Linked DNA regions of Formosa agariphila KMM 3901. The protein of the gene in region 1 interacts with the protein of each later gene in a pairwise test. Links are inferred from orthologs where the notes say so. Each region holds a gene or a part of one and is shown in the gene's direction. Other genes may lie near its edges. The genes, in order: ruvA and ruvC.

Region 1 (16,235 bases):
GTTATGGAAGGTATTACTGCTTATTTATTACCTGGTGCTTTAATTGTACTTTTAATAGCTGTTGCCTCTGGTACTATAGGTCATTACAATATTTTTATATGGATGGACCCAGAAGTTGTAGCTCACGATAAATTACTTCAAGGAAAAGCCAATTGGTTAAATATTGGATGGTTTGCATTTAGAGGTTTAATTTTTATAGCAGGTTGGTCTTTATACAGACACTTTTCTCGTAAATTTTCTTTAGCTCAAGATGAAGCTAGTGACGATAAAAACTTCAAGAAAAACTTTAGAATCTCTGCTGCATTTTTAGTATTCTTTATTTATTCAGAATCTATCATGTCTTGGGATTGGATTATGAGTGTAGATCCACACTGGTTCTCTACTTTATTTGGATGGTATTTATTTGCAAGTATGATTGTTAGTGCTGTTACTGTAATTGCATTAGTAGCTATTTACTTAAAATCTAAAGGATTATTAACACTAGTTAATGATAGCCATATTCATGATTTAGCTAAATTCATGTTTGGATTTAGTATTTTCTGGACATACTTATGGTTTTCACAATTTATGCTTATCTGGTACTCTAACATTCCAGAAGAGGTAACTTATTTTGTAACACGTATAGAAGATTATAACTTACCGTTCTTTGGTATGGTTGCTTTAAACTTTTTATTCCCTCTATTAATCTTAATGAATAGCGACTTTAAACGTCTTAACTGGTTTGTAGTTATGACAGGTTTAGTTATTTTATTCGGACACTATTTAGATATTTTCAATATGATTATGCCTGCAAGTGTTGGAGATAGATGGTTTATTGGTATTCCTGAAATAAGTTCAGTATTATTATTTGCTGGATTGTTTATATTTGTGGTTTTTACAGCAATATCGAAAGCGCCATTATTAGTTAAACGTCATCCATTAATTAAGGAGAGCGAACATTTCCATTATTAATTTTAGTACGCTAGTAACAGTAACATATAAAGAACAATAACAAACAGTATGACTGCTTTATTTATAATTTTAGTTTTAGTATTTATAACAATTGCTATCTGGCAAATGGTTAAGATTTTCGATTTGGCTCAAGTGGGCTTACCAGAAAATAATCAAATTGCTACAGAAAAGGACAATACCATGAACGCCTATTTAATGATAGCGTTCTTGATTTTCATTTATGCTATTACCATCCTTTGTGTAGTTAAATGGGGAGATTTACCTTTATTATCTAATTCTGCTTCAGAACATGGACCTGGAATTGATAATTTAATGATTATCTCTTTAGTTCTAATTTTTATTGTGCAAACAATCACTCAATTTTTACTTCACTATTTTGCTTTTAAATACAAAGGTGAAAAAGGACGTAAAGCATTATTCTTTGCAGATAACAACACATTAGAAGCTATTTGGACTATTATTCCTGTAATTACATTAGCAGGTTTAATTATCTACGGTTTATTTACTTGGACTAGCATTATGAATGTTAGTGAAGATGATGATCCAATTATAGTAGAATTATACGCACAACAGTTTAACTGGAAAGCGAGATACGGCGGAAACGACAATACCTTAGGGAAAGCTAACGTGAGATTAATTGATATCGATAAAGCGAACATCTTAGGTTTAGATGAATCTGATCCTAATGCTCAAGACGATATTATTACTTCAGAATTATATTTACCTGTTGGGAAACCAGTATTATTTAAAATGCGTTCTCAAGATGTATTACACTCTGCTTATATGCCTCACTTTAGAGCGCAAATGAACTGTGTTCCTGGAATGATTACTCAGTTTGGATTTACACCATCTGTTACTACAGCAGAAATGCGTCAGAATCCAGATATCGTTGAAAAAGTTAAAAACATCAATGAAATTAGAGTTGAAAACAGTAAGGAATTAGTTGCTAAAGGTGAAGATGCTTTAGACCCATATGAATTTGATTATTTATTATTGTGTAACAAGATTTGTGGAAAATCGCACTATAATATGCAAATGAAAATTATAGTGGTTTCTCAAGAAGAATACGATGCTTGGCTTAAAGAGCAAAAGATATTCAAGAATTCATTAGTAGTAAATTAATTCAATCAACTAGATTTAAAAAACCGAAAATAGATTATGTCAGCACACGCAGATACTCACGCACACGACGACGACCACGGACATCATCAGCAAACCTTTATCACGAAATATATATTTAGTACAGATCATAAAATGATCTCTAAACAATTCTTGATAACGGGTGTATTTATGGGGGTTATTGGAATCCTTATGTCTATCATGTTCCGTATACAAATTGCTTGGCCTGAGCAACCTAATGTTTTATTTGAAGCATTATTAGGTAAATGGGCACCAAACGGTGTTATGGATGCCGATATTTATTTAGCATTAGTTACTATACATGGTACCATAATGGTATTCTTTGTATTAACAGCAGGTTTAAGTGGAACATTTAGTAACTTATTAATTCCGTTGCAAATTGGTGCACGAGATATGGCCTCAGGATTCCTAAACATGGTATCTTACTGGTTATTCTTCTTGTCTAGTATCATTATGTTATCATCTTTATTTGTTGAAGCAGGACCAGCAGCAGCAGGTTGGACAATCTATCCGCCGCTATCCGCTTTACCAATGGCACAAGGTGGTTCTGGAATGGGGATGACACTTTGGTTAGTATCTATGGCTATCTTTATTGCTTCATCTTTAATTGGCTCTCTTAACTATATTGTTACAGTACTTAATTTACGTACTAAGGGAATGTCTATGACAAGATTACCGCTTACTATCTGGGCTTTATTTGTTACAGCAATTATTGGTGTTGTATCTTTCCCAGTATTACTATCTGCGGCTTTATTATTAATTATGGATAGAAGTTTTGGAACATCATTCTTCTTATCAGATATATTTATTCAAGGTGAAGTTTTACATTACCAAGGTGGTTCTCCGGTTTTATTCGAGCACTTATTCTGGTTCTTAGGTCACCCTGAAGTTTACATTGTAATTTTACCTGCAATGGGATTAGTGTCAGAAATTATGGCTGCAAACTCACGTAAACCTATTTTTGGTTACCGTGCCATGATTGCTTCAATCTTAGCTATTGCTTTCTTATCTACAATTGTATGGGGGCACCATATGTTTGTTTCTGGAATGAATCCTTTCTTAGGTTCTGTATTTACATTTACAACATTATTAATTGCAATTCCATCTGCTGTAAAAGCTTTTAACTGGATTACTACAATCTGGAAAGGTAATATTCAGATGAACACTGCCATGTTATTCTCTATTGGTTTCGTATCTACTTTCATTACTGGAGGTTTAACAGGAATTATTTTAGGAGATAGTGCTTTAGATATTAACGTTCATGATACATATTTCGTAATTGCTCACTTTCACTTAGTAATGGGTATATCTGCACTTTACGGTATGTTTGCTGGAATTTACCACTGGTATCCAAAAATGTTTGGACGTATGATGAATAAAAACTTAGGTTATATTCACTTCTGGGTAACTGCAGTTTGTGCGTATGGTGTATTTTTCCCAATGCACTTTATTGGAATGGCAGGTTTACCAAGACGTTACTATACTAACTCTGCGTTCCCATTATTCGATGATTTAGCCGATGTAAATGTTGTAATTACCGTTTTTGCAATTATTGGAGCAACGTTCCAAATTGTATTCTTATACAACTTCTTCTCTAGCATGTTTATCGGGAAGAAAGCAACACAAAACCCTTGGAAATCGACTACATTAGAGTGGACTACTCCAGTAGAACATATCCACGGAAACTGGCCAGGAGAGATTCCTACAGTACACCGTTGGGCTTACGATTACAGTAACCCTGGACACGATGTAGATTTCGTGCCTCAGAATGTTCCTATGAAAGAAGGAGAAAAAGAATTACATCACTAAAAGTAATTTATAAACATATTAAAAAGCCTTTTCATTTCTTTTGAAAAGGCTTTTTCTGTATATTTTAAATTCTTAATTTTTACTATGAAAAAGTTTTTAACTGTTATCGGTGTTGTATTTATTATTGGTGTGTATGCCTACGATCAGTATTTAAAAAATGATGATTTTAATACAACCGATACATATGCTCCCGAAGATGATTTTCGTAATAAAAAAGAGAATACCTATTACTTACCTACATCAACTACAGGTGCTATTGTTTTTCATAACAATTATACTTTATCTTATAACGAAGCGCATGAACAAGCCGAGTGGGTTGCTTATATGTTGAAGAAATCGGACATCGTGTATACCAAACGTAAACGTCCTTATTTTAATGAAGACAAAGCCGTAAAGACAAAATCCGCAGATTGGAGAAGTTATAAAAATTCAGGTTATGATCGAGGACACTTATGCCCAGCTGGTGATCGTAGGAAGACTATCAATTCTTATAACGAAACTTTTTTAACAAGTAACATATCTCCTCAAGATCATGATTTTAATGCCGGTATTTGGAATGATTTGGAACAACTGGTACGTACTTGGGCAAAATCTTATAACGATGTCTATGTTGTTACTGGAGGTGTTTTAAAAGGTAACCTTAAAACTATAGGAAAAGACCAAGTTTCAGTCCCTGATTATTTTTATAAGATTATCTTTAAGGATCAAGGCGATACATCTAAAATGATTGGATTTATTATTCCTAACCGTCCTAATGAAACGCAGGCTTTACAAAGTTATGTGGTTTCTGTAGATTATATAGAGTCACAGACCGGGATAGATTTCTTTCCGAAATTAGATGATGCATTAGAAATTAATTTAGAACGTGCAGCTTCTACCAAAGGGTGGCGTTTTAGATAATTAGTTAAATTCTTTTATTCGACTTAAATATTGATTTACTTTACTTTTTTATAAAATATGAACGAAAACTTGAATCCAGAAAAAGAACATTTCTCATCAGAGGAAATGGATGTTGAAAAAGCATTAAGACCCTTGTCGTTCGATGATTTTGCTGGACAAGATCAGGTTTTAGAAAATCTAAGTATTTTTGTTGAAGCGGCGAATCGTCGTGGCGATGCTTTAGATCACACGCTTTTTCATGGTCCTCCAGGACTTGGAAAAACTACTTTAGCGCACATCTTAGCTAACGAACTTGGCGTAGGAATAAAAGTTACCTCAGGCCCTGTATTAGATAAACCTGGCGACTTAGCAGGTTTGTTAACGAACCTCGATGAACGTGATGTTTTATTTATTGATGAAATTCATAGATTGAGTCCTATTGTAGAAGAATATTTGTATTCGGCCATGGAAGACTACAAAATTGATATTATGATTGAATCGGGACCCAACGCAAGAACCGTTCAAATTCATTTAAACCCTTTTACACTTATAGGAGCAACAACACGGTCTGGTTTATTAACGGCACCCATGCGTGCGCGTTTCGGAATTAGTAGCCGATTGCAATATTATTCAACTGAATTATTGTCTACCATAGTACAACGTAGTTCAGAAATATTAAATGTTCCTATGGATATTGATGCCGCTATAGAAATTGCAGGTCGTAGCCGCGGAACGCCGCGTATTGCTAACGCACTATTAAGACGGGTCCGGGATTTTGCCGAAATTAAAGGTAATGGAACCATCGATTTAGCAATTGCAAAATTCGGATTAAAAGCACTAAATGTAGATGCTCATGGTTTAGACGAAATGGATAATAAAATTTTAACAACTATTATCGATAAGTTTAAAGGTGGGCCAGTAGGAATTACTACCCTAGCAACAGCCGTTAGTGAAAGTGCCGAAACTATTGAAGAAGTTTACGAACCCTTTTTAATTCAGCAAGGGTTTATAATGCGTACACCAAGAGGTCGTGAAGTTACAGAAGCGGCTTATTTACACTTAGGTCGTACTAAAGGTCCAACTCAAGGCGGATTATTTTAAAACCCTATCTTAATCTCTCCAAAATGGAGAAACGGTTGTAAAATCTATGTTGATTTTTTTATTTTATAACTCAGTGTAAGAATTAAATATTGAACATTAAAGCTAAAAATACATCACTAATTAAAACCGAAGCCAAACGCCTCGGTTTTTTGTCTTGTGGTATTAGTAAAGCTGAATTTCTAGAACTTGAAGCACCAAGATTAGAGCGTTACCTTAATCAAAATTTCCATGGTGAGATGGATTACATGGAACATCATTTCGATAAACGCTTAGATCCTACAATACTGGTTGAAGGATCTAAATCTGTGATTTCTTTATTGTTGAATTATTATCCAAATAAACTTCAACAGGAGGATACTTATAAACTCTCTAAATATGCTTACGGGAAAGATTATCATTTTGTAATAAAAGAAAAACTCAAGGAATTACTCCATACTATAGAATCTGAAATTGGAGCTGTAAACGGTCGGGCTTTTGTAGATTCTGCACCTGTTTTAGACAAAGCCTGGGCTGCCAAATCAGGTTTAGGGTGGATTGGTAAACACAGTAATTTACTAACGCAGCAAGTCGGTTCTTTCTATTTTATAGCCGAATTGATTATAGATTTAGAATTAGAATATGATGGCGCAACCACAGACCATTGTGGTACGTGTACTAAATGTATAGACGCATGCCCAACCGATGCTATTACAGAGCCCTATGTTGTAGATGGTAGTAAATGTATTTCGTACTTTACTATAGAATTAAAAGATCAACTTCCCGAATCAGAGAAAGGTAAATTTGAAGATTGGATGTTTGGTTGCGATATTTGCCAAGATGTTTGTCCGTGGAATCGATTTTCTCAACCACATAAGGAACCTCTTTTTAATCCGCATCCTGAACTACTAGAAATGAGCAAAAAAGATTGGGAAGAAATTACAGAGGACATTTTCCGAAAGGTGTTTCAAAAATCGGCAGTTAAACGCACAAAATTCACGGGGTTAACACGTAATATTGATTTTTTGAAATAATATATATGTGTGTTGAAAGTTTAAAAAAATAAATCGACTAAATTCTGATAAAAAAGAAACCATGAAAATATCATATAGCCTTTTAGGTTTATTATTAGCATTAAGTGTAATTGCTTGCAAGGACGCACCAAAACAAGACGTATCCACTCCACAACAAGAAGAAACAGTTGCTTCTGCAGCATATCCTATTCCAAACACATGGATTGAGAAACGCGTTGCATCAGCTAATAAAAGACTCAATGCTACAGAAGCAGGTCAAGTTTTATGGCGTGCCATGGAAGCTCATGGTGGTTTAGAAAAGTGGTATTCTAATGGCTATTTTTCTTTTCATTTCGATTACAGACCATTAAACGGAAAAGGTGTTCGAGATTCGTATCAAACTATAGATACGTGGAGTAATAAAGCACGACATAATAGCATCACAGATCCAGAAAATATTTATGGCTGGGATGGCGAAGTTGCTTGGGTAAAAGCAAAAGATAGTACATCATTTACTTACGATACGCAGTTTTGGGCTTTAACACCAATATACTTTTCAGGACAACCTTTTGTATTAGACGGAGAGGGTGTTAATTTAGAATTATTAGCAGATGTAGAATTTAAAGGTGAGTTACAAAAAGTAGTAAAAGCAACCTATGATGCTGGTGTTGGATCTGCTCCAGACGACTATTACATTCTGTATATAAACGCAAAAACTAATTTGGTAGATGCCTTTAAATATATAGTGTCTTATCCGGAGTATTTTCCAAATGGAGGACATGCCCCAGAAAAGACAACGGTTGTGCAAGGTACAACGACTGTAGATGGCATTGTTTTAGCAACAGGCTTTAAATCTTATATGTCTGCAGATGCTAAAGATGGCTTAGGCGAATATATTACAGATATTTTTGTTAGCGATTTTAGTTTTTCTCCTACAGTAGAAGATAATTATTTTTCTAAACCAGAAGGAGCAGAAGTATTAAACGATTAGTATTAATCTAGTTTAGTAATTATACAACAACACCCTACGATTTACATTGTAAATCTTAGGGTGTTGTTGTATAATATTATGGGTATAAAAGTGTGCTAGGCTTTCCAATATTAATAGCTTGAACCCCAAAATCATCGGTTTCAAAAGAATTGGTTTTAAAGATGTTTCTTCCTTGGCCAGGAATATCTGGGTAATAAGACAGCGATAACTGAAACGCACTAAAGACTAAATAATCGTTTCGTATTATAAAACCGACTCCAAAAGATGAGTATATTTTACTGCTAGAAAGCGGATTGGTGTGACCGCCAATGGTACCTGCCGTAAAGTTTAAATACGGATTTAGCCTAAAACCCCAAAGATTCCAAGGCGAATAAAATTGGGTTTGCATAGCTAAAAGCATCTTTTTGGTTCCGTAGAGATTGGCGTCAAAACCGGGAATACCAGCAGTATGTGAATTGCGTAGGTAATAATTTCTATCGAAACCCAAAGGTTCAACATTATCATTTAAAGACACGCGGTCTGCAAGCGTGTTTAATCTGTCGAATCCTAAATTAACCTGAGGTTTTATAAACTGTCTCATTTTCCATTTAGAACCTAACGAAATTAAATTCGTGAAATACGTGACGCCAATATTAATGGTTGATTGTTCCGATTTAGAATGATTAAAGAACGATTCTAGACCAATAGAACCGCTTAAGAATCCCCAGTTAAAGTATTCGGCTAAAGTAAAGTTGGTGCCAAGATAATAACGATTTTCTTTGTTTTTACGCTGATAACCCGTTGTAACCGATGCGAGTAAACCAATAGGGACATCTTCAATAATACCGTCTCTAAAAACATAGCGATCTTGTACATACTGCCTGGAGGCTATGGCTATACTTCCTAAATAAAAATTTTCATTAGAGAAATAATTAATAGCATCATACTCTTGAGAAGGAGATTCCTTGTAGGCTACATTAATGTAACGTAACGAGGTGATAAGGTTTGTAGTCCGTTCTGTTACTGTTTTACCTTTAAAAATACTAAAAGCATGTCCTGCCCAAATATCATTGGTTCTGTATTTAAAAGGTTCATAACCAAAATCGTCTTGATAATTTGGTAATGAATCTTTTCTAAACTGTTCATCTAGATATATTCCGCCAGCCCACTTGGTTAAGGGGGAATAAAAAGTCCGTTCAATATTTAATTTCTTCTGATAAAAACCTTCAATGTCTAAATTGTAATAAAGTTCTGATCTTACATAGGAGTTTTTTATGTTTGGAACAACATAATTAAATCTATAGCCTGTATTATTGTTATCGTAACGTTTTTCTATGGCATTGTTAAATTCATGTCCAAATCCTAGAAAATTACGCTCATTAAGTACAACCTTAGTTTTAGAAGTCGAGATAGCTCCTTTAACAATAAAACTCCATGAATCTAAAACACGAATTTTAATATCTACAGAGTCTGAGGCTTGATTGGCTTTAGTCGCATCAATTTTTACACTTCTAATAAAACTTTGAGAACGTATAAGTCGTTCAGATTCATTTAAAAGTAAGGTGTCTAAAGGCATCTTCTCTTTAAACAACAATAAATTTTTAATGGCGAAAACCTTAGATTTAATATGTGCTTTATTTCCAAATTCATCAATCCATTTATCGGGCGTCTTAGTTGTATCGGTAACCGAATAGCCAAAAGGATCTAAGGTTTCAATGGTGATGCTTCTAATAGGTTGCCCCTGAAATTGCAGATGATTTTTATTGGGAGTAGTATTTGTTTTTTTAGTATTCTTCTTATTAGGCGACCTAAAAATAAGTTTATGTATGGCTTTAGTAAACTTTCTTTCTTTAGAATAGGTCTGAATTTTTTCGTAAATCTGAGTACTATCCTTAGCTTTTACTTGTGCCTTCACCGAAAAACTCAGTAACGACATAAAGGCTATTAGATATGCATATTTTATACTCATTGATTTTATGAAATAATAATTTGTGAAGGTGTTATTGATAATAGTTAACCTAAAAAAAGACCGGACAAATTTAGTCGGATTTTGCCTTCAATTTAACGTAATAAAATTGATTATTGACGCATTCCCTTTTTTTTAAGATGCTATAAAAGTAAAGAATATCTGTCGTAAAGTTTTAAAGCAAAAGTGTATAAAACTGAAACCCGATAGTTTTTAAGTTTACATTACAATTATTTAAGTATTTAATGATTTTTATTAAATTTTAGAAGGCTATTATTAAATATTCATTTATATAATGATTTTTTAATAAAATTATATCGTTTGCGTAAAAAATAGATTAGAGTTTCACATTTAGGATTGTTACATTTGTTAGTCAATAACAATTGTAATTATGAGTAAACAAAGCAAGAAAAGTGAAGCATTAATTTACCATTCCCACCCTACACCAGGGAAAATAAAAGTTGTTCCAACCAAAAGATATGCTACCCAAAGAGACTTAGCATTGGCTTATTCGCCAGGAGTTGCAGAGCCTTGTTTAGAAATAGCAGCAAATAAAGAAAACGCATATAAATATACTACTAAAGGAAATTTAGTAGCTGTAATCTCCAACGGTACTGCCGTATTAGGATTAGGGAATATTGGCCCAGAAGCTTCTAAACCTGTAATGGAAGGTAAAGGATTATTGTTTAAAATTTTCGCCGATATCGATGTTTTCGATATTGAAGTAGATACCGAAAATGTTGAAGAATTTATTCAAACCGTAAAAATGATTGCTCCAACTTTTGGAGGGATTAATTTAGAAGATATTAAGGCGCCTGAAGCCTTTGAAATTGAACGTCGCTTAAAGGAAGAATTAGATATTCCTGTCATGCACGACGACCAGCATGGTACTGCAATTATTTCTGCCGCAGCATTAATTAATGCACTAGAAATTACCGAAAAGAAAATTGAAGATGCTAAAATTGTAATTAGTGGAGCAGGGGCAGCAGCAATTTCTTGTACACGTTTATACCAAGCGTTTGGAGCAAGACGTGAAAATATTGTCATGTGCGATAGTAAAGGGGTTATTCGCCAAGATCGTGATAATTTAACTTCAGAAAAAGCAGAATTTGCTACAGACCGTGATATCGATACCTTAACCGACGCCATGAAGGATGCCGATGTGTTTATTGGTTTATCTATGGCAGATGTGGTAACACCAGATATGTTATTAATAATGGCCAAAGACCCAATTGTGTTTGCTATGGCTAATCCAGATCCAGAGATTGCTTACCAATTAGCTATAGATACGCGAGACGATATTATTATGGCAACAGGACGTAGCGACCATCCTAACCAAGTTAATAATGTTTTAGGTTTCCCTTTTATTTTTAGAGGCGCTTTAGATGTTCGCGCAACAAAAATTAATGAAGCAATGAAAATGGCAGCGGTTATCGCTTTGGCAGAAATGGCAAAAGAACCGGTTCCAGAACAAGTAAATATTGCATATGGGGAAACCCGTTTAACATTTGGTAAAGAATATATTATTCCAAAACCTTTCGATCCAAGGTTAATTTCAAAAATTCCTCCAGCAGTTGCAAGAGCAGCCATGGAAAGTGGCGTAGCTAAAGAACCTATTTTAGATTGGAATGATTATGAAACAGAACTAGAAGGCCGTTTAGGTACAGATAATAAATTAATAAAATTATTATTTAACCGCGCTAAAATGAATCCGAAGCGTGTTGTTTTTGCTGAAGCAGATAACATTCAAGTTTTAAAAGCCGCCCAAATAGCATTCGAAGAAGGTATTGCAATACCAATCTTATTAGGACGTCGAGAAACTATTCTTGAATTGATGTCCGAACTTGAGTTCGATGCCGAAGTAGAAATTATAGACCCTAAATCTGATCATGAATACGAACGTAAATTACGTTATGCAAAAGTGTATTGGGAACAACGTAAACGTCGTGGTGTAACCTTGTATTCTGCAGAAAGCTTAATGCGCGAACGTAATTATTTTGCAGCCATGATGGTTAACGAAGGCGATGCAGATGCATTAATATCTGGATTCTCTAGAGCATATCCAACGGTGGTAAAACCAATGTTAGAAGTTATTGGAATGGCAAAAGGAGCAACACGTGTTGCAACTACCAATTTAATGATGACACAACGTGGACCTATGTTTTTTAGCGATACAGCTATTAACGTAAACCCAACAGCAAAAGATTTAGCAACTATTGCAACCATGACAGCTGCAGCAGTTAAAATGTTTGGTTTAGAGCCTGTAATTGCAATGACGTCGTATTCTAATTTTGGATCTTCAAATAATGAAGGGGCTTCAAAAATACGTGAAGCGGTATCGTATTTACACAGACGATATCCTAAATTAATTGTCGACGGAGAAGTACAAACCGATTTTGCTTTGAATAATGAATTGCTTCAAGAAAAATTTCCATTCTCTAAATTAGCAGGAAAGAAAGTGAATACGTTAATTTTTCCGAATCTAGATGCTGCGAATATTACCTATAAAATGCTTAAAGCTTTAAACAATACAGAATCTATTGGACCAATAATGTTAGGTATGCGTAAACCTGTACATATTTTACAATTAGGATCTAGTGTAGATGAGATTGTAAACATGACGGCAATAGCGGTAGTCGATGCTCATCAAAAGACAAAACGCTAAATAGCGATGCCTGAAAGAGAATGATTTAAAATGTGAAAAAAAATGTTACATTTGGAGTTATAACAAAACAAGCAAATGATTTCACATATACATGGGAAATTGGTAGAAAAGAACCCAACAGATGTCGTTATAGATTGTAATGGTGTTGGCTACTTTTTAAACATTTCTCTGCATACATATTCTCAAATTCCTGATCAGGAAAATTTAAAATTATATACTCAACTTTTAGTAAAAGAAGATTCCCATACTTTGTATGGGTTTTCTTCTATTGCAGAACGCGATATGTTTAGACTTCTTATCTCTGTAAGTGGTATTGGTGCTGGAACGGCACGTACCATGTTATCGTCTTTAACGCCAAAACAGGTTCGTGAAGGGATAGCCAAGGAAGACGTTGCATTAATTCAATCTATAAAAGGAATTGGTGTTAAGACTGCGCAACGTGTTATAATAGATTTAAAAGATAAAGTTTTAAAGATTTACGATATTGATGAAGTTTCTGTATCTACAAGCAATACCAACAAAGATGAAGCGTTATCTGCTTTAGAAGTTCTTGGTTTTGTTAAGAAGCAAGCAGAACGTGCTGTCGATAAGATTGTTAAGGCAGAGCCTGATGCATCGGTAGAAACCATCATAAAACAAGCTTTAAAAAATTTATAATACATTTTGAATACAACCCACTTTCAGGCTATTAATTTCACATTAAAAACTAGTATTGTTTGCTTTGTACTTTTTTTAGTAAGTGCTAGCTCATTTGCTCAAATTGCTCCTGTAACCGAGCAAGATAGTATTAAAACAGGCCATAGTTTAGGACGTATTAATATGGGTAATCCTGCAAGTATTGTGTCTAGATATACGTACGATGCTTTTACAGATCGGTATATTTACACAGAGTCTGTGGGCGAATTCAATATTAATTACCCTATAATTTTAACACCTAGAGAGTTTGAAGAGTTGGTGCAAGCCGAAAATTTAAAGACGTACTACAAGCAAAAAATCGATGCATTCGATGGAAAAAAATTAGGAACAGAAGACGGTAAGAAAAATTTACTTCCAGAATTTTATGTCAATTCAAGTTTTTTCGAATCTATTTTTGGAGGTGGTACCGTAGAAGTTATTCCTCAAGGTTCGGTAGAAATGGATTTGGGAGTTTTATTTTCTAAACAAGACAATCCAGCATTTTCACCAAGAAATAGAAGTAATTTTAGTTTCGATTTCGACCAACGTATTAGTTTAAGTTTACTTGGTAAAGTGGGGACACGCTTACAAGTTACCGCTAATTACGATACACAATCTACCTTCGATTTTCAGAATTTAGTAAAATTAGAATACACACCTACAGAGGACGATATCATTCAGAAAATTGAAGTTGGTAATGTTAGTATGCCTTTAAACAGTTCGTTAATTACGGGAGCACAAAGTTTATTTGGTGTAAAAACACAATTACAATTTGGGAAAACAACAATTACCGGTATTTTCTCTGAGCAGCAGTCCGAAACCAATACCGTTATTTCTCAAGGTGGAGGAACGTTAGAGGAATTTGAATTATTTGCTAGAGATTACGATGAAAACCGTCACTTTTTCTTAGCGCAATATTTTAGAGAAAAATATGATACGGCCTTATCAAATTATCCATACATAAATACTAATGTTCAAATTACCCGTATTGAAGCTTGGATTACCAATAGAAACAATACAACCGATAATGTTAGAAATATAGTCGCTTTTCAAGATTTAGGGGAATCTAATCCCGAATTAATTGGTTCTGCGGTTAATGTTTTTGCAAGTCCTGCTGCGTATCCAGATAACGGAAACAACGGTTACGACCCTACAAGTATTGGTCAGGGTAATTCGCAATTAACATCGGCTATTCGAGATGTGGCAACAGTACAGTCAGGGATTTTAGTAGGAGGTACTAGCGAGGGAAACGATTATGCTAAATTAGAAAATGCTAGAAAACTTACCCAAGGCAGTGAATATACTTTAAATACACAATTGGGATATATCTCTTTAAATTCTCGATTAAGTAGCGACGAAGTTTTAGCCGTTGCATTTCAGTTTACTGTAGGCGGTAAAGTGTATCAAGTTGGAGAGTTTGCTAACGATGGTGTAGACGCTACAGGAATTGATAATAGTAATAGTGATCAGACTGTAGTTACTAATAATAACCTGGTTTTAAAATTACTTAAAAGTCCAATTACTTCTGTAAACCAGCCGGTTTGGAAGTTAATGATGAAAAACATTTATAGTACTGGCGCATATCAATTAAGTCAGGAAGATTTCAAATTAAATATATTTTATACCGAAGCATCACCATTAAACTATATCACACCCGTTGGTGGCGATTTTGGAACAGATTTTAACGGAGAACCTATTCAGGAAGTCCCTCTTTTACGTTTATTTAATTTTGATAAACTGAATTACAATGGTGATCCCCAAGCTGGTGGAGATGGATTTTTTGATTACGAAGAGAACATTACTGTAATCTCCTCAAATGGTCAAATTGTATTTACCAAAGTAGAACCTTTTGGAGAGTATTTATTCGACATATTAGACATTCCAACAGACGCAGAAAATTACGAAGATCCTAATACTTATAATGCCAATCAGAAAAAGTATGTCTTCAATGAATTATACGAAGTCACAAAAACAAAGGCTTTAGATTACGCCGAAAAGAATAAATTCCAATTAATAGGTCGCTATAGTTCTTCCGGAGGTGATGGAATTTCTATTGGCGCATTTAACGTACCAAGAGGATCTGTTACAGTAACGGCTGGAGGTCGAGTTTTAGTAGAAGGTATAGATTATACCGTGAATTATCAATTAGGTCAGGTTCAAATTTTAGATGAAGCTTTAAAAGCTTCAGATACCCCAATACAAGTATCTACAGAAAATAATTCTGTATTTGGTCAGCAAACCAAACGTTTTATGGGATTCAATGTGGATCATCAGTTTAGCGATAATTTTGTCTTAGGAGCAACGTTATTAAATTTAAGCGAACGACCAATTACTCAAAAAGCTAATTATAGTAATGAGCCTATTAACAATACAATTTTTGGATTCAACGGAAACTATTCTACCGAAGTACCATTTTTAACACGCTTAGTTAATAAGTTACCTAACATAGATACCGATGTGCCATCTAACGTATCTGTTAGAGGGGAATTTGCATATTTAAAACCAGGATCGCCTAAAGGAACCGATTTTGACGGGGAAGCAACTGCATATGTAGATGATTTTGAAGTGTCTCAAACAGCCATATCGTTATTGTCGCAACAATCGTGGTTCTTATCGAGTAGACCTTTAGATTTAAATGTGGCAGGAAACCCTAACGAGGATGAAAATGGGATTCAAAACGGTTACCAACGTGCCATGTTAAACTGGTATACTATAGACCCCATATTTTATACAAGTCAGCGTCCTTCAGATATGTCGGATAATGATATGTCAGGATTGTACACCAGTCGTGTATTTATACAAGAATTATTTCCTCAACAGGGTATTGCTCAAGGGCAATCTACAGTGATTAATACTTTAGATTTAGCCTACTATCCAGATGAGCGCGGGCCTTATAACTTTGAACCAAATTCTAGTAATGGAACCATCCCAAATCCAGATGATAGTTGGGCAGGGATAACACGGTCTTTAACCACTACAGATTTCGAACAATCTAATGTTGAATATATTGAATTTTGGCTTCAAGATCCATTCCAAGAAAACGAATCGAATCCAGGAGGTAAATTGGTTTTCAACTTAGGAAATATTTCT
Region 2 (16,112 bases), 3.4 Mb from region 1 along the record:
ATAATATCACTAGATAACTAATTTTTAAAAATCACCCTAACACCTTTATCATTATGAAAACATTAAAACTTACAGCCTTAGCCCTTGTATTATTTGGATCATTAACCGCTTGTGTAAATGAAGAAATGGATGACGACATGCTAGTTTCACCAGACCACGTTGAATCAGGAGTTCTAACCGGAGGAGGAATAGACGAAATATAAAAGATAATATCACTAGATAACTAATTTTTAAAATCCCCCTAACACCTTTATCACTATGAAAACATTAAAACTTACAGCCTTAGCCCTTGTATTATTTGGATCATTAACTGCATGTGTAAACGAAGAAATGGATGACGACATGCTAGTCTCACCAGACCAGGTAGAATCAGGAGTACTAACAGGAGGAGGAATAGACGAAATATAGCAGTTGAATAAAATTTTATCTTTTATTGAATGTATATATTGTATGTAATATTCAAAAAATATAAATACATTTGATGAAATTGATACACTAAATCTTGAATAGTTTTTTTAAAATTTTAATATTTTTTGTGTTGTATTTTTGCATTTATAATGTAGAAATAATTGCTCAAAATAAAACTAGTGATAGTATTGAAAACTTACTTCTAAAGTCGACCAACCCAACAGAGTTTAGTTTTGAAAGTAGGTTCTTATTTGCAAAACAAGCGCAACAATATTCTAACCAATTAAAATTAGATTCATTAAGTCTAATTAGTACCATACAAATAGCTAGATTATATGAAGAGCGAGGTATTTACGATTTGTTTTTATCTACTAGTCATAAAAATTTAAGAGAAGCAAAACGTCTTGGTGATTCTTTGTCGATGGCGACGGTCAATCATAATATTGCTAATTATTATTTTAAACGATCTGTAGATAGTGCATATAATTACTTTCACAAAGCCGAGAAAATTTATAGAGCTTTAAACGATGATTATAATACAGCCTCAACTTTATTAGGAATTGCTGTAATCCAAAAAAATGAAAAAGATTTTATAGGGAGTGAAGTGACCTCTGTAGAAGGAATAACGCTTTTAGATAATCTACCCGATTCTGAACAGGTTACTCGTAAAAAAGCGTATTTATATAATAATTTAGGACTCGTTTTTGATCAGCTAGAGCAATTTGATGATGCTATTAATTATCATAATAAATCGTTAGAGTTAAAACGAAGTTTAAAGGGTGATAATAGCGAAACCATTAACAACTCCAAGAATAATTTAGCTTTAGCATATAAAAATTCAGGTGCTTACAGCATCGCTTTAAATTATTATGAAGATATTCTAAGTAATAAATCTCTTAAAAAAAAGAGACCCGATATTTATGCACTCGTGTTGGACAACTATGCCCATACACAATACCTTAATAATGATGAAGATCAGGTTCTAAAGTTGTATTTAGAAGCTTTGCACATTTGTGATTCTATTAACTCCTCCTACAATTCGATTATGATTAATCAGCATTTAGCTGAATTTTATAATGATAGAAAACAAATGGATTCAGCTAGATATTATGCCTATAATGCTAAGGAACTTTCGAAGGATTATCATAACGATGATTTTTTAGAGTCTTTATTATTGTTGTCACGAATAGAAGTAGACAGTATCGCGGTTAAGCATTACAAGGATTACATTCATTTAAACGATAGCCTTCAAAAAAGTGAACGTAATGTTCGTAATAAATTCGCTAGAATTAGATACGAGACTAAAGAAATAGAACTTAAAAATAAAAAAATCACCCAAGAACGACTCTCGTTCATGTTGCTGTCTGTAGGGTTATTATTAACTTCATTTTTAATAATTGTCATTATATCTCAACGAAATAAAAATAAATCATTACAATTTAAACAGCGCCAGCAACAAGCTAATGAGGAAATATACAACCTTATGCTATCTCAACAAGATAAGGTCGATGAAGCTCGAACGCTAGAAAAACGTAGAATCTCTGAAGAATTACACGATGGTATTTTAGGCCGCCTTTTTGGAACGCGATTAAGTTTAGATAGCTTAAACGCAAGTAAAACTAACGATGCTATAGAAACACGAAGTAACTATATTGATGAATTAAAATCTATTGAGGCAGAAATTAGAAAAGTTTCTCACGACTTAAACACAGACTTTGTATCGAACTCTGGATATATCGATATTGTAAAAACACTTTTAGAAAAGCAATCTATAGCTTACGACATAAAATGTGACTTGAAATATGAAGATAATATTAATTGGGAAGATATTTCAAATAAAACCAAAATTCATTTTTATAGAATTATTCAAGAAGCGCTTCAAAACACCTATAAACATGCCAAAGCAGATTATATAACTATTGATTTTTATAAAAAAGATGATGATATTTGTTTAGACATTTGCGATAATGGCGTAGGTTTTGATCTCTCAAAATCGAAGAAAGGAATAGGCTTAAAAAACATGTCGTCTAGAGTAAATGAAATTGAAGGATTTTTAACTGTAAAATCGAATATAAACGAGGGGACCAAAATTTCAATTAGAACCCCTCTAAACAACTAAATAAAGATAATAAATGAAAGAGACTATTAGAATTTTAATGACCGACGATCATCCAATGATTATTGAAGGCTATCAAAATACATTGTTATCTACTAAAAAACCAAATCAAGAACTAATTATGCAAACCGCTAATAATTGCGATGAGTCGATTACGGCCATGCATCGTAGCATTAGTAGAGGAGAGCATTTCGATGTTTTATTTATTGATATAAAAATACCACCATCATCAGATGGAAAATTTACCAGCGGCCAAGACCTTGCTAGATATGCAAGAAAAATTTTACCAGAAGCCAAGATTGTAATTCTTACTATGTTTAACGAAACGTATCGTATTCATAATATTGTTGAAGAGTTAAAGCCAGAAGGTTTCCTAATTAAAAGCGACTTAACATCCAGAGAATTAGCAAGTGCATTTCAGGCCATCTTAAATAATCCGCCATTTTACAGCGGAACTGTAAGTAAGTACTTAAAGCAAACTATAATTAGTGATATTTATTTAGACGATAAAAATCGTCGAATTCTATATTTACTATCTCAAGGTGTTAAAACTAAAAACCTTGCAGAGCATATCGATTTATCTTTAAGTGGTGTCGAAAAACGTAAAAAGCAATTAAAGTTATTATTCGGTATTGAAGATGGGCAAGACGAATCTTTAATTATTGAAGCTAAGAATTTAGGATTTATTTAAAGAAATTGCTAAATACTTTAAAAAAAGTGCAAAAAGTACGGTTTTCCCGCAATAAAAACTTAAAAAGACTCCTTATCTTTGATAAATAGGTATCAACTTGTTAGGAAATATTCCAAAAGAAATTAATTGTTGATAATAGCAAAATTAGTATCAAGCCTTATAACCCTCATTATAAGGCTTTTTTTATGTTATATAAATCCTTCCTTATACTGCCAAAACAAACGAATAAATAATCCGAAGTATACCACGGCAATTATAAATTTTAAAAGCGTACCTGTTACAAAACCTAAAAAAGAACCAAAAGCAGCTTTTGCAGCTGTTTTATGATTGGCTTTATACATCATTTCTCCAATAAAGGCACCAACGAAAGGCCAAATTATAATTCCGAGAAATCCTAAAACAGGAAAAATCATAGAAACCACAAGTCCAATAGTCGTACCAATTACACCATATTTACTACCTCCAAATTTCTTGGTCCCCATGGCTGGAATGGCGTAATCTAAAATTACAATTACAATTGCTATAAGTAAAGTAATCCCTAAAAAGGTCCAATCGTTGGGAATGGTTTTGGTTAAGTACAACAATAACAAACCTACCCAAGATATTGGAGGCCCCGGTAATACGGGTAAAAAACTACCCAAAAGCCCAACAATCATACATATAAAACCGAGTATAATAAGTAAGATATCCATTTGTAATATTTTAAGTTTTAGCGAAGTTACATATTTAATTTATTGTTTTTGTAACTAAAAAATTAGTTCAAACTAAATATTTAGTTATATTTGTTTCAAGGTTAAACTAAAAACTTAGTTAAATGAAGGCGTTAACAAAAGCAGAAGAAGAAATTATGCAAGTGCTTTGGCAGTTAGAACAAGGCAATGTAAAAGCTATAATTGAAGAATTACCAGAACCAAAACCAGCTTACAATACAATATCTACCATAGTACGTATTTTAGAAAGTAAAGGCTTTGTAGATTATGAAAAGCAGGGTAAGGGACATATTTATTTTCCGTTAGTCTCTAAACAAGACTATAGTAACCAATCGTTAAACACGTTGGTAGATAATTATTTTCAAGGGTCGTTTAAAAGTTTAGTCTCATTTTTCGTGAAGAAAAACGATGTGAGTTTAAATGATTTGGAAGCCATGATGAAGGAAATTGAAAAAAATAAATAATTATGTTACACTACATCCTACAAACCATAGCGTTCCAGTTGTTTTTTTTAATGGTGTACGATTTATTTTTAAAACGTGAAACCTTCTTTAATTGGAACCGGTTCTACTTATTATTTACACCAATTGCTTCATTAGTATTGCCTTTAATTAAAATTGAAGCTTTTAGAAATGTTTTGCCTCAAAACTATATTGTGCAATTGCCAGCCGTAATCTTAAATCCAGATGCATCAACTGTACAGACACAGTTATTACCGACGGTTTACCTTAAAAATAGCAGTTCGTTTTGGTCGTGGGAATTCATATTATATGTTGGTATTTATGTGTCCGCTTTTATATTTATTTTCAAAATGTTTAAGCTCTTTAAAACAATCAACATAAGTGAAAAGAATACTGCAAGCGGACTTACTATTATCACCTTAAAAAACAGTTCTGCAGCATTTTCATTTTTTAATTATGTCTTTTTAGGCGATGCCATAAATCCTAAAAATTATCAAACTATTTTGGCTCACGAATGTGTTCATAAAAGTCAGAAACACAGTGCCGATTTATTGTTTTTCGAACTTCTTCGAATCCTATTTTGGTTTAATCCGTTAGTGTATATGTACCAAAACAGAATGGTTACACTTCACGAATATATTGCCGATGCTTTAGTTGTGAAACAACAAGATAAAGTGACCTACTATCAGAACTTGTTAAGTCAAGTTTTCGATGTCAATCATATTTCATTCATCAATCCATTTTTTAAACAATCATTAATCAAAAAACGAATCATTATGTTAACAAAATCGAAATCAAAACAAATTCATTTATTAAAGTATGCCATGCTTATTCCTATGGTTTTTGCAATGCTATTGTATACGTCTTGTGATAAAGAGGCTGACAATTCTGAATCTACCGAAATTCAAACAAGTAAAGATAAGATTCAGGAAAAAATAGATAAGATTATGGAGGAAAATCCGAATGTAAAAATTAAAATAATAGAAGAGGATTCTGTAATAGATGATGATATAGAAGTGCCTTATAGCGTTGTAGAGCAAGTACCTATATTTCCAGGATGCGAAGATTTACCTGCGGCGGAACAAAAAGGTTGCTTTTCTGGTGAAATTTCTAAATTTGTAGGGCAAAATTATAATATAGATTTAGCAACAACATTAGGACTTTCAGGAAGACAACGCATTAATGTATTGTTTAAAATTGACAAAAGTGGAAACATTACAGGTGTAAGGGCAAGAGCGCCTCACCCTAAATTAGAAGAGGAGGCTATTCGAGTAATTAATGAATTACCTAAAATGATACCAGGAGAACAAAAGGGAATAGCTGTTACTGTACCATATTCTTTACCAATAGTGTTTGAAATTAAAGAGTAGTCATTTTAAGATTATATCGAACAAAACTGAAGCTAATCACTTCGGTTTTTTTGTTTTAAGGGAAATAGAATCGACTTTAATCAATTTAATTTAAGAATTGGTTCGGAAAAAGTGTTAAATACTAAAAATATTGTATTTTCGATTTTCATCTTAAACTATGAAGCATTTCGTATTTATACTTGCATTACTATTAGTCTGCGCTTGCGACGATTTAAAGGTGAAAAAAACATCTACCGAAGCCATTTTAAATGAAGAATTACAATCGTTTAAATGGAATGAAATCGACGAATATCCTACCTTTATTTCTTGCCAAACATCAGGATCGCAGCAAGACCGTAAACTATGTTTCGAGCAAACATTAGCTACTACTATTTTAAATCGATTAGAAGCTGAGCGAATTATTGTAAACCGCGATGTGTTAGATACGTTGCTTATTCAGTTTAAAATTTCAGATTCCGGTGAGTTAAGTCTGCTAAACTTTAAAGTTGACTCTCTTACTCAAGCCGAAATTCCGAATATTAAATTTTTAGTCACCTCTAGTTTGGATAGTTTGCCAGCTATCGAGCCCGCTATAAAACGCGGACAAAAAGTGAATTCAGAATTTACGCTTCCAATTATTATAAAAGTGAATTAGTCGAGTTATTTCGCAAACTGTCTGTCTTTCCAAGTGTACGATGTAAATAGCGATGCAACTGCTACATACGAGCAAAATATAGGATATAAAATAGCAACTACTGGATACCATTTTAAATGTTTTTTCTGATTAAAAAATACCGCGCTTTTATAGATAAGCATAAAGTCGATATGAAATTTTACGAGGCAAATAATTGTAAAATATATAGGTGAAAAATCTTCAAAACACATAAATATAAATAAGCAAATCCATAAAGCATTCATGCTTAAAACCAAGAGCCCTGTAATCTGACTAAATGTATTTTTATAGGCTTTTGTTTTAGATGCCCAACGTTTACGCTGACTAATTAAATCGCCTAATGTAGGTTGCGCATGCGTGTAAATTACGGCATCAATCGATTTTAAATACTTAACGCTTTCAGGTTGCGCTTTACTGATTTTTTCAAGTAAAAAAATATCGTCACCGCTTGCAATAGAATCATTTTCTGCAAATCCGTTTACCTTGTAAAAACCTTGTTTTGTGTACCCCAAATTAGCACCATTACATAGAAAAGGTGTGTTGATGCCGAATCCACCAACAGTTGCTCCCTGTAAACTCATTACATCAAACCACTGAAAAATAGTTAAAAATTTAGACGTTGTAAAATAGGTAACAGGAGCCACGATTAATTGACAATCCGGATGCCCTTGAATAAAAGCATTAAAGGTGTTTAGCCACGTTTTAGGCAGTACACAATCGGCATCGGTAGTTAATATCCAGCTGAATTGAGCATGAGAAATCGCTAAGCTAATTGCGTCTTTTTTAGGCGAGTTAGAGTGGCGTTTATTTTGGAGTAATGTAATTTGTAACTCACGATGTGTTTGTGTAAAATGGTTAACAATACTTTCGGAAATATCTTCAGACCCATCATTTATAAGAATAATTTCAAAATGATTTTTAGAGTAATCTAATTCAGAAATAGATTGTAATAATTCAGGTAAATGTTTGGCTTCATTCCTAAAGGGGATAACAATAGAGAAACTGGTTTCATTAGAATGCGTATGAGGTTTAAACGTCTTAACTTTTGTAAATCCCCAATACAAACTCCCAATTAAAAAGGTGTATAATGTTAATGTGATTAGACTAAAAATTATCATATGTTAAGATTTTGGAAGTTTAAAACGCATAACAAAATAACTTCCAAAAAAACTTGGTAAAACCACGTTTAAAATCCACATAAGTGTAATGCAACTTAATATAATAGTTCCATTAATGTCGAAAAACGAAAATAAATACACTGCAATACTACCTTTTAAAATCACATCAAAAACAAAAACACTTGGGAGAATTGAAGCTAAAAGATACATGCTGGACAGGGCCATCATGGTGTTTAGATAACTTAAATCTACTTGAAATAATTGCAGTAATAGGTAAAATTGAAATGAAAAAATAAAATATCTTAGGGTAGAAAATAAAAGTGTTTTCATCAGTAAACTAAGAGAAATAGCCGATAAAAAGCGTTTAATTTTTAAGAGCCATGTTTCTGGTTTTAAATAGGTTTTTGCTAGTACTATTAGAGCTGTTACTAAGAGTCCGAAAATTAAATATTGTGACCAATGCAGTGTTTTATAATCGAAATGTATAGGAAATGTACTGCTAAAAAATAGTAAACCCAAACTTCCAAAAAAGGTGGTGACACACATTTGAGCGAAGTTTCCAAGTCCGTTTAATCCCATTATTTTCGCTCTAAGATTGGAAGGGAAATATAAGGCCTTCGCACCATAATCTCCAATACGGTTAGGCGTAAAAAGAGAAGCCGTATGTGCGCCTAAAGTTTGTTCGGTAGCGCGTTTTAAAGAAATCCGTTTAAAAGTACTTACTAAATACTTCCATTTTAAAATTTCAAAAAACCAATTTAAACAAGATAATACCGTAATAAGTAGCAGGGATTGTAAAGAGAAACCTGTTTCAGAATTTAAAATAGTCCAAAATTGGGAGAAGGATAACTCATCGTTATCAGCTAGTTTAGAATAGATAAAATAGAAACTAAAGGCAATTATACTTATCTTAACCAGATAAATTAAAACTGAATGCGATTTATAAGTAAGTGCCTTGGCGTACATAGTGCAAATTAAACCTTTTATTGTAAGATGTCTTCTAAATTAAAAAAACAAAAATACATTTCTGCCTTAGTTATTTTATTAATCTTTACTTCTTTCCACGGGATTGCTCAAATAGATGAAGATGTACTGCGATTAGAATTTAGTGTTGGTGGTAATCACGCCTTAAGCAGTGGGTTTTCCGAAGGGTATTCGGGAAAAGGATTTAATATACCTTCAGTGAATTTAGGGGCTCAATACCTGTTTACAGAAAAGCTTGGTGCTAAATTAGATCTAGGGTTTAATCGTATAAAGGGTGAAGACGATAGCTTTAAAATTAATTATACCCGCGTAAATATTCAAGGGGTATACAATTATTCTAAACTGGTTGGTATAAAAGATAAATCAGATTTTAAACTTCTGGCTCATGCTGGTCCTGGGTATACATTTGTAAGGCCTTTAGGTGGGTTAAAAAATGTAGATCAAAATTATTTTAATGCTATTATTGGAACAAATGCGGTATATGCTTTAAATAGAAATACAAGTTTATTGTTCGATGTTTCTTATGTTCATGGGTTTACAGAACCAGATGTGTATACACCTTTTACAGATGGATTAGGAGCTTTTAATGGCAGTATCGTTACCTTTACAGTTGGCATTTCCCTATCTTTGAGCGGATGTTATTATTGTAATTAATGAGTAAAGAACGTATTATTTTAGGGATTGACCCCGGAACCACAATTATGGGATTTGGACTGATAAAAGTTGTGGGGAAAACCATGTCTTTTTTGCAATTAAATGAATTAGATTTAAAAAAATACGATGACCATTATTTAAAACTTAAACTCATTTTTGAGCGGACTATCGAGCTTATCGAAACGCATCACCCAGACGAAATAGCTATTGAAGCTCCTTTCTTCGGGAAGAACGTACAAAGTATGCTTAAACTAGGGCGTGCACAAGGCGTTGCCATGGCTGCAGGTTTGTCTCGCGAAGTTCCAATTACCGAATATTCGCCAAAGAAAATAAAGATGGCAATAACCGGAAATGGTAATGCCAGTAAAGAACAGGTTGCTAGAATGCTTCAAAGTGTATTAGGATTAAAATCACTTCCTAAAAATCTCGATTCTACCGATGGACTTGCCGCAGCAGTGTGTCATTTTTATAATGAAGGTCGTGTAGAAGTTGGGAAGAACTATACCGGTTGGGATGCTTTTGTAAAGCAAAACGAGAAGCGTGTTACCGCTCCTAAAGTCTCGAAAACGAGAATAAATAGCATTAAAAAATGATACTAAATACAGATTCTAATCGTACAGAATTAGTTGAAGGTGTTGGCATTTACATCCACATTCCATTTTGTAAACAAGCATGTTTTTATTGCGATTTTCATTTTTCTACATCCTTAAAAAAGAAGGATGAGTTAATTGATGCTTTAATTGTAGAACTGGAATTACGAAAATCTGAATTTGAAAACGATACAGTTGCTACTATATATTTTGGAGGCGGAACGCCTAGTTTGCTGTCTCTAGAAGAGATTAATCAGATTTTAAACGCTGTATTTTTAAATTATAAAGTGATTGAAAATCCTGAAATTACTTTAGAAGCCAATCCAGACGATTTATCGGAAACTAAAATATTAGAGCTAGCTAAAAGTAAAATAAACCGTCTAAGTATTGGCGTACAATCGTTTTTTGAAACTGATTTAAAACTGATGAATCGCGCACATAATGCTACAGAAGCAAAGCAGTGTTTAGACTTGGCAACTCAGTATTTCGATAATATTTCGGTCGATTTAATCTACGGAATTCCAGGAGCAACTCATGAGCAATGGCAAGAAAATATTCAAACTGTTTTAGATTTTAATATTCCGCATATTTCAAGTTACGCCCTAACGGTCGAGCCAAAAACGGCCTTAGAATCATTAATAAAAAAAGGGAAGATTGAAGATGTCGATGAGGTGCATGCAGAGACTCAGTTTCATATGTTAATCGACGAATTAAAAGCGGCTAATTTTCAGCATTACGAATTATCGAATTTTGGTAAATCAGGTTATTTTAGTATAAACAATTCAGCCTATTGGAAAGGCAAAAAATATATTGGTATTGGGCCTTCGGCACATTCTTTTAACGGAGAATCTCGCAGTTGGAACATTGCTAATAATTCAAAATATATTATGGCCATTCAATTTAAAGAATTGCCTAGTGAAGTAGAAATTTTATCACTTAACGATAAATATAACGAATACGTTATGACGGGTTTACGTACCATTTGGGGCGTGTCTTTACAAACTGTAGAGACCGTATTTGGTTCCGATTTTAAATCTTATATACTGAATCAATCAGAAAAATATTTAAAAGAAGAATTGTTGTATATTGATGGTGATAATCTTAAAGTTAGTACAAAAGGTAAATTTTTAAGCGACGGCATTGCGTCCCACCTTTTTAAGATTTAAATGTAGTATTTATTATGATTGCAAGCATTCAAACAAATTCAAAAAAATATCAAATCGATTTAACAAAACCAATCGATATTTCTATTCCTTTACGAGCGTCTAGTACTAATGTTTCGGCATTTTATGTAGAGCCTCCAGTAATAGAGCCAATTAAAGATGATGAAGGGTTTTTAGCACGTGTTTCCGATGGTGCGGCGTTTAATTTTAACACCGTTTCATTTACACCACACGGGCATGGTACACACACCGAATGTGTGGGGTATGTATCTCGAGAGTTTAATTCGGTTAACGAAAATTTAAAACAGTTTTTCTTCTTAGCAGAGGTCATTACTGTGGCAGTAGAGAAATTAGGAGAAGATTTGGTAATTTCTAAAAAACAACTTCAGTTTGCTTTAGGAAATAAAAAACGAAAAGCAGTAGTTATTAGAACCATCCCGAATACTGTAGATAAATTGACTATGCAATATTCGCATACCAATCCGCCGTATTTACTAGAAGATGCTGCCATATATTTAAGAGAAAAAGGGGTTGAGCATTTGTTGGTAGATTTACCAAGTTTAGATAAAGAAAAGGATGATGGCGAATTGCTAGCGCATCATGCCTTTTGGAATACTCAAGGAAAGGTGAGGAAAAATGCAACAATTACCGAGTTAATTTATGTTCAGAATTTTGTGCAAGACGGCACCTATTTTCTGAATTTACAAATTGCGCCTTTCGAAAATGATGCAACGCCCAGTAAACCCATTTTATACGAGGTAATTACTAACTAATTTCTGTAAGCATGTTCGAAAACTCATTAATGGTGCTTCTTGGTGTTGTAACGACATATTGGGGATTTACCATTTTTAAAAAGAAGGAAAAAAAGGACCTTACCGAAAAACAGTCTACCATACTTTTAGAAAAAATTAAAAGTGTTTGTAAACTTATTACGGTAGAAGGGGAGTTTGCCGAAATTTATCATCACGAAAATATTAAAGAGCATTTTTTAGGATTGTTCTCTAGTAAGCGTAAAGCATTAATTGTAATTAATGCAAAGGTTCATATAGGGTACGATTTTGCAAAATTAAAAATGCATACAGATACGTTGAATAAAAAAATCGTAATTGAATATATGCCGCAACCCGAAGTCTTATCTATAGAACCAGATCTAAGATATTACGACATAAGAAACGGTTTGTTTAATAAGTTTGCTTCAGAAGATTTAACGGTATTAAATAAAGAAGCTAAACAACATATTTTGGATAAAATTCCAGAAAGTGGTTTAATGATAACTGCAAGAAAAGAAGCACTTCAAGCCATTTTAATGATAGAAAAAATTGTTGAAACCATAGAGTGGGAGCTTGATTATTCAGCTTTAAAGATTGAAGATAAAACCATTGAAAAAATCAAGCACTTATGAAAACTATACTAAAGCTAGAAGAAATTGCAATGTTGATGTTGTCTGTTTTTTTATTTTCCAATTTAACTTTTGATTGGTGGTGGTATTTAGTATTGTTTTTCTTGCCCGATGCTGGTTTTGTGGGCTATGTGTTTAACACACGATTAGGTGCATTTCTATATAATATATTACATCATAAAGGGGTTGCCATTGTGCTTTATATAGCGGGTGCAATATGGCAAATAGAAGCCTTGCAATTGGCAGGAATTATTATGTTTGGACATGCCGCTTTTGATCGTATCTTCGATTACGGATTAAAATATACAGACAGTTTTCATAACACGCATTTAGGACATATAGGAAAATCTTCGGAGTCATGATTAATATCGAGCAACTTTACGATTACTGCTTAAAAAAGAAAGGGGTTACCGAAACATTTCCGTTCGATGATAATGCGCTTGTTTTAAAAGTATTAGATAAAATATTTCTGCTAACTTCGTTAAAAAGTTGGGAAGCTGGAGAACCTACAATAAATTTAAAATGCGACCCTACAAAAGCAGAATCTCTAAGAGGTACTTATAATAGTATTCGGCCTGGATTCCATATGAATAAAAAACACTGGAATACCATGCATTTAAATCAAGGAGACTTACCAATGCCTTTAGTGTTAGAACTTATAGATCATTCTTATGATTTGGTGGTTCAAGGTTTGCCTAAAAAATTAAAAGATACTTTGTAGTTTTTGTTAAGTAATTGTAAATCAATGAAATATTATAGTTGTTTTTTAGTACCTTAGGTTGCTGCCCTCCCAAGTAGAACTAAAATTAATAGAAGCTGTACTGCTCAAAATGAGCAGTAGAGCTATCTAATTTTGTATTAATTTTAATTCTACTATGTTATGAAATCTTATCGTCTTCTTAGTTGTTTAGTATTTTTTAGTTGTATGTATTCTTTGAATGTGGTTGCACAAAAAACGCAATCGGAATCTCCCAAATATATAACAGTAACCTACCATTATTGGGATTTTTCTAGTCAAGATTTAGATATGAATGCATGGAAAATGGGGGAACAAGAGTACTTTGATAAGGTTACCGATAAAAATGAATTTATAAGATCATCTACATATTATCTTCACCGTTTTTCAGATGATAGTAGCGAAATCTTATTAGTGCAATCTTTTAATTCTTGGAGCGATATAGAGAAGTCTACCATTAGAAATTCTGAACTAGAACTTGATGCTTGGCCAGATGAGGCTGAGCGCAACGATTTTTTAAAGAATATGTCTAAATTTTATAAACTCTATCATTCCGATGAAATTTATGCGACCCTTCCACAAATAAAGCCTTTAACAGAATTTGCGACTCCCGAAAAAGAATTATTGCTTTATGTTAGAAAAAGTCACTTTTCAAAAGACGGAAATGGCCCAGATGCAGAGTTCGAATCGCTTCAGAAAATATATCTAGATAAAATTTTTAAAAAGAACGAATACATAAAAGGGTACTATGCTAATATTCACGCTTGGGGTTCCGATAAAACAGAATTTATTGAAGCTTTTTATGTGCGGTCTTATTCAGATTTAGATCTGATGTTCCTTAAAAATGAAGAGTTGATTTCTCAAGCGTGGACTAATGAATCTGATAGATTAAAAATGAACGCACGCTATTCAAATTATTTTACGGGTATTCACGGTGATTATATATACGTGGCAGTTCCTGAATTTTCTAAATAAAATAAAGTGTTTTGCTTTTTTTGTGTGTTTTAATTCGGTGTATAAAAGCTTCAAAAACAGGTGAATCAAAATGAGGATGCCGAAAACCGATTTCAGCTAAAAAAATAACCTTAAATTTGGATACTTTTCATCAATTTAGAATCCAAATATATGCGATATAAACAGATTTCAAATTCACTTTTCAAAAATAATAGAGCACGTTTTAGCAAGAGTATGGCACCTAATACCATTGCTGTTTTAACGTCTAACGATATTAAGCATAATAATGCAGACGATATGATGGGGTTTACCCAAAATAACGATTTGTTTTATTTGTCGGGTATCGATCAAGAAGAATCTATTCTAGTGTTATACCCAGATGCTAATAAAGTAGAAAACCGCGAGATATTATTTGTTAAAGAAACATCGGAACAAATTAAAATTTGGGATGGCGACAAATTAACAAAAGAACAAGCTGCAGAAATATCTGGAGTTAAACGTGTAGAGTGGGTACATGACTTCGAAAAACTATTACAATTTATGGCTTTCGAAGCCGATGGTTTTTATTTAGGACATAACGAACATGTAAAACGCATTACCTATAATCAGCAAACACAGCAGGATCGTATGATTTTATGGATAAAAGAAAAATATCCATTGCATAATCTACACCGAGTTGCAAAGCTTACACGTGCATTACGTCCTGTAAAATCTGTTGAAGAAATTGATTTAATGCAACATGCAGCCGATATTAGTGTAGAGAGTTTTAAACGTGCATTAAGAGCAACTAAACCCGGCGTAAAAGAATATGAAATTGAAGCAGAACTTATTTATCATCTTACAAAATCTGGAGCTACGCGTCATGCGTTTACTCCCATAGTTGCTTCTGGTAAAAACGCTTGTGCGCTTCATTATAACGATAACGATGATGTGTGTCAGGATGGTGAAATGATTTTAATGGATTTTGGAGTCTGTTATGCCAATTATAATAGCGATACTACAAGATGTTTTCCTGTAAATGGAACGTTTTCAAAACGTCAAAAAGAAGTGTATACCTCGGTTTTAAATTGTTTAAAAACAGGAAGTAAATTATTAAAACCTGGAGTGTTATCGGCAGATTATGAAAAACAAATGGGAAAACTGGTTGAAACAGAATTAATTAAATTAGGGCTTTTAAATGCTAAAGATGTTGCAGAACAAGACCCTGAAAAACCATTGTATAAAAAATATTATATGCACGGTTCGGCTCACCATATTGGTTTAGATGTTCATGATGTAGGCTTGTATTATCGTCCGTTTGAAGCAGGTATGGTACTCACTTGCGAACCTGGAATTTATATCCCAGAAGAAGGCATTGGTTGCCGATTAGAAAATGATTATTTAATTACTGAAGACGGTAATCGTAATCTTACGGAAGCGATGCCAATTGAAATAGAGGACATTGAATTAATAATGAAAAACAACAAGTAAAGGATGATGACATTAGGATTAGGAGGCTCTACAGTTGAAGCCGAATTAGCTGCAATACAATCCAAAGCACATTTAGTACAACCTATAAAAAGTGATGCTTATCCAAAGCGTATAAAGCATGCATTACAATTAATGAAGCAAGAACATGTATCGGCAGTTTATTTACATGCGGGTACAAATCTATTTTATTTTACAGGGACAAAATGGAATTCTAGCGAACGCATGGTTGGTGCTTTGTTATTAACAGACGGAAGTATTCATTATATCGCGCCACATTTTGAAGAAGGTACTATTCTAGATTTTATGGAGTTCGAAGGTCTAGTTCATGGTTGGGAAGAGCATGAAAGTCCGTTTGAATTGCTTGTCTCTATTTTAAAAGCAAACGGAATCTCAAGTGGTAAGATTGCCATGGATGAAGTGACTCCGTTTTTTATTATAGATGGTGTTTTAAATTGTCAGACCGATTATAAATTAGTCAATGCAAAGTCTATTACAGCAGGTTGTCGAATGATTAAATCTGATGAAGAAATTGCAATCATGCAAACAGCAATGGATATTACTATGGATATTCATAAAGCGGTAGCACGTATTTTAAAACCAGGAATTTCGGCACAAACTGTGGTCGATTTTATTCAT

What was found.
Region 2: the proteins of ruvA (region 1) and ruvC interact in binary tests that used the Escherichia coli proteins (3 or more experiments, as listed by UniProt). The link is inferred for Formosa agariphila KMM 3901 from one-to-one orthologs.

The regions. Positions count from the first base shown.
Region 1 is NZ_HG315671.1:289,280-305,514, forward strand. What follows is about bases 11,351-14,336. They hold ruvA (Holliday junction branch migration protein RuvA), read left to right. Parts: upstream 11,351-12,545; coding sequence 12,546-13,127; downstream 13,128-14,336. Other genes in these bases: BN863_RS01195 (NADP-dependent malic enzyme), read left to right, coding at 11,351-12,470; sov (T9SS outer membrane translocon Sov/SprA), read left to right, coding at 13,134-14,336. Outside these bases: BN863_RS01155 (hypothetical protein), read left to right, coding at 1-951; BN863_RS01160 (cytochrome c oxidase subunit II), read left to right, coding at 1,000-2,073; BN863_RS01165 (cytochrome c oxidase subunit I), read left to right, coding at 2,110-3,900; BN863_RS01170 (DNA/RNA non-specific endonuclease), read left to right, coding at 3,985-4,800; Holliday junction branch migration DNA helicase RuvB, read left to right, coding at 4,858-5,880; tRNA epoxyqueuosine(34) reductase QueG, read left to right, coding at 5,967-6,890; BN863_RS01185 (hypothetical protein), read left to right, coding at 6,952-7,860; BN863_RS01190 (BamA/TamA family outer membrane protein), read right to left, coding at 7,937-9,808; more of BN863_RS01195, read left to right, coding at 10,197-11,350; more of sov, read left to right, coding at 14,337-16,235. UniProt on the Escherichia coli protein: The RuvA-RuvB-RuvC complex processes Holliday junction (HJ) DNA during genetic recombination and DNA repair.
Region 2 is NZ_HG315671.1:3,734,280-3,750,391, reverse strand. The notes cover bases 8,098-10,960. They hold ruvC (crossover junction endodeoxyribonuclease RuvC), read left to right. Parts: upstream 8,098-9,163; coding sequence 9,164-9,757; downstream 9,758-10,960. Other genes in these bases: BN863_RS15755 (cyclase family protein), read left to right, coding at 10,935-10,960; hemW (radical SAM family heme chaperone HemW), read left to right, coding at 9,754-10,920; BN863_RS15770 (hypothetical protein), read left to right, coding at 8,520-9,164; BN863_RS15775 (lysylphosphatidylglycerol synthase domain-containing protein), read right to left, coding at 8,098-8,492. Also shown: BN863_RS18530 (hypothetical protein), read left to right, coding at 54-203; BN863_RS18525 (hypothetical protein), read left to right, coding at 259-408; BN863_RS15810 (tetratricopeptide repeat-containing sensor histidine kinase), read left to right, coding at 539-2,527; BN863_RS15805 (response regulator), read left to right, coding at 2,541-3,215; BN863_RS15800 (DUF456 domain-containing protein), read right to left, coding at 3,404-3,907; BN863_RS15795 (BlaI/MecI/CopY family transcriptional regulator), read left to right, coding at 4,030-4,389; BN863_RS15790 (M56 family metallopeptidase), read left to right, coding at 4,392-5,756; BN863_RS15785 (hypothetical protein), read left to right, coding at 5,914-6,390; BN863_RS15780 (glycosyltransferase family 2 protein), read right to left, coding at 6,396-7,526; more of BN863_RS15775, read right to left, coding at 7,530-8,097; more of BN863_RS15755, read left to right, coding at 10,961-11,690; BN863_RS15750 (DUF4230 domain-containing protein), read left to right, coding at 11,702-12,319; BN863_RS15745 (DUF4260 domain-containing protein), read left to right, coding at 12,316-12,678; BN863_RS15740 (MmcQ/YjbR family DNA-binding protein), read left to right, coding at 12,675-13,037; BN863_RS15735 (hypothetical protein), read left to right, coding at 13,197-14,027; BN863_RS15730 (aminopeptidase P family protein), read left to right, coding at 14,178-15,476; BN863_RS15725 (M24 family metallopeptidase), read left to right, coding at 15,480-16,112.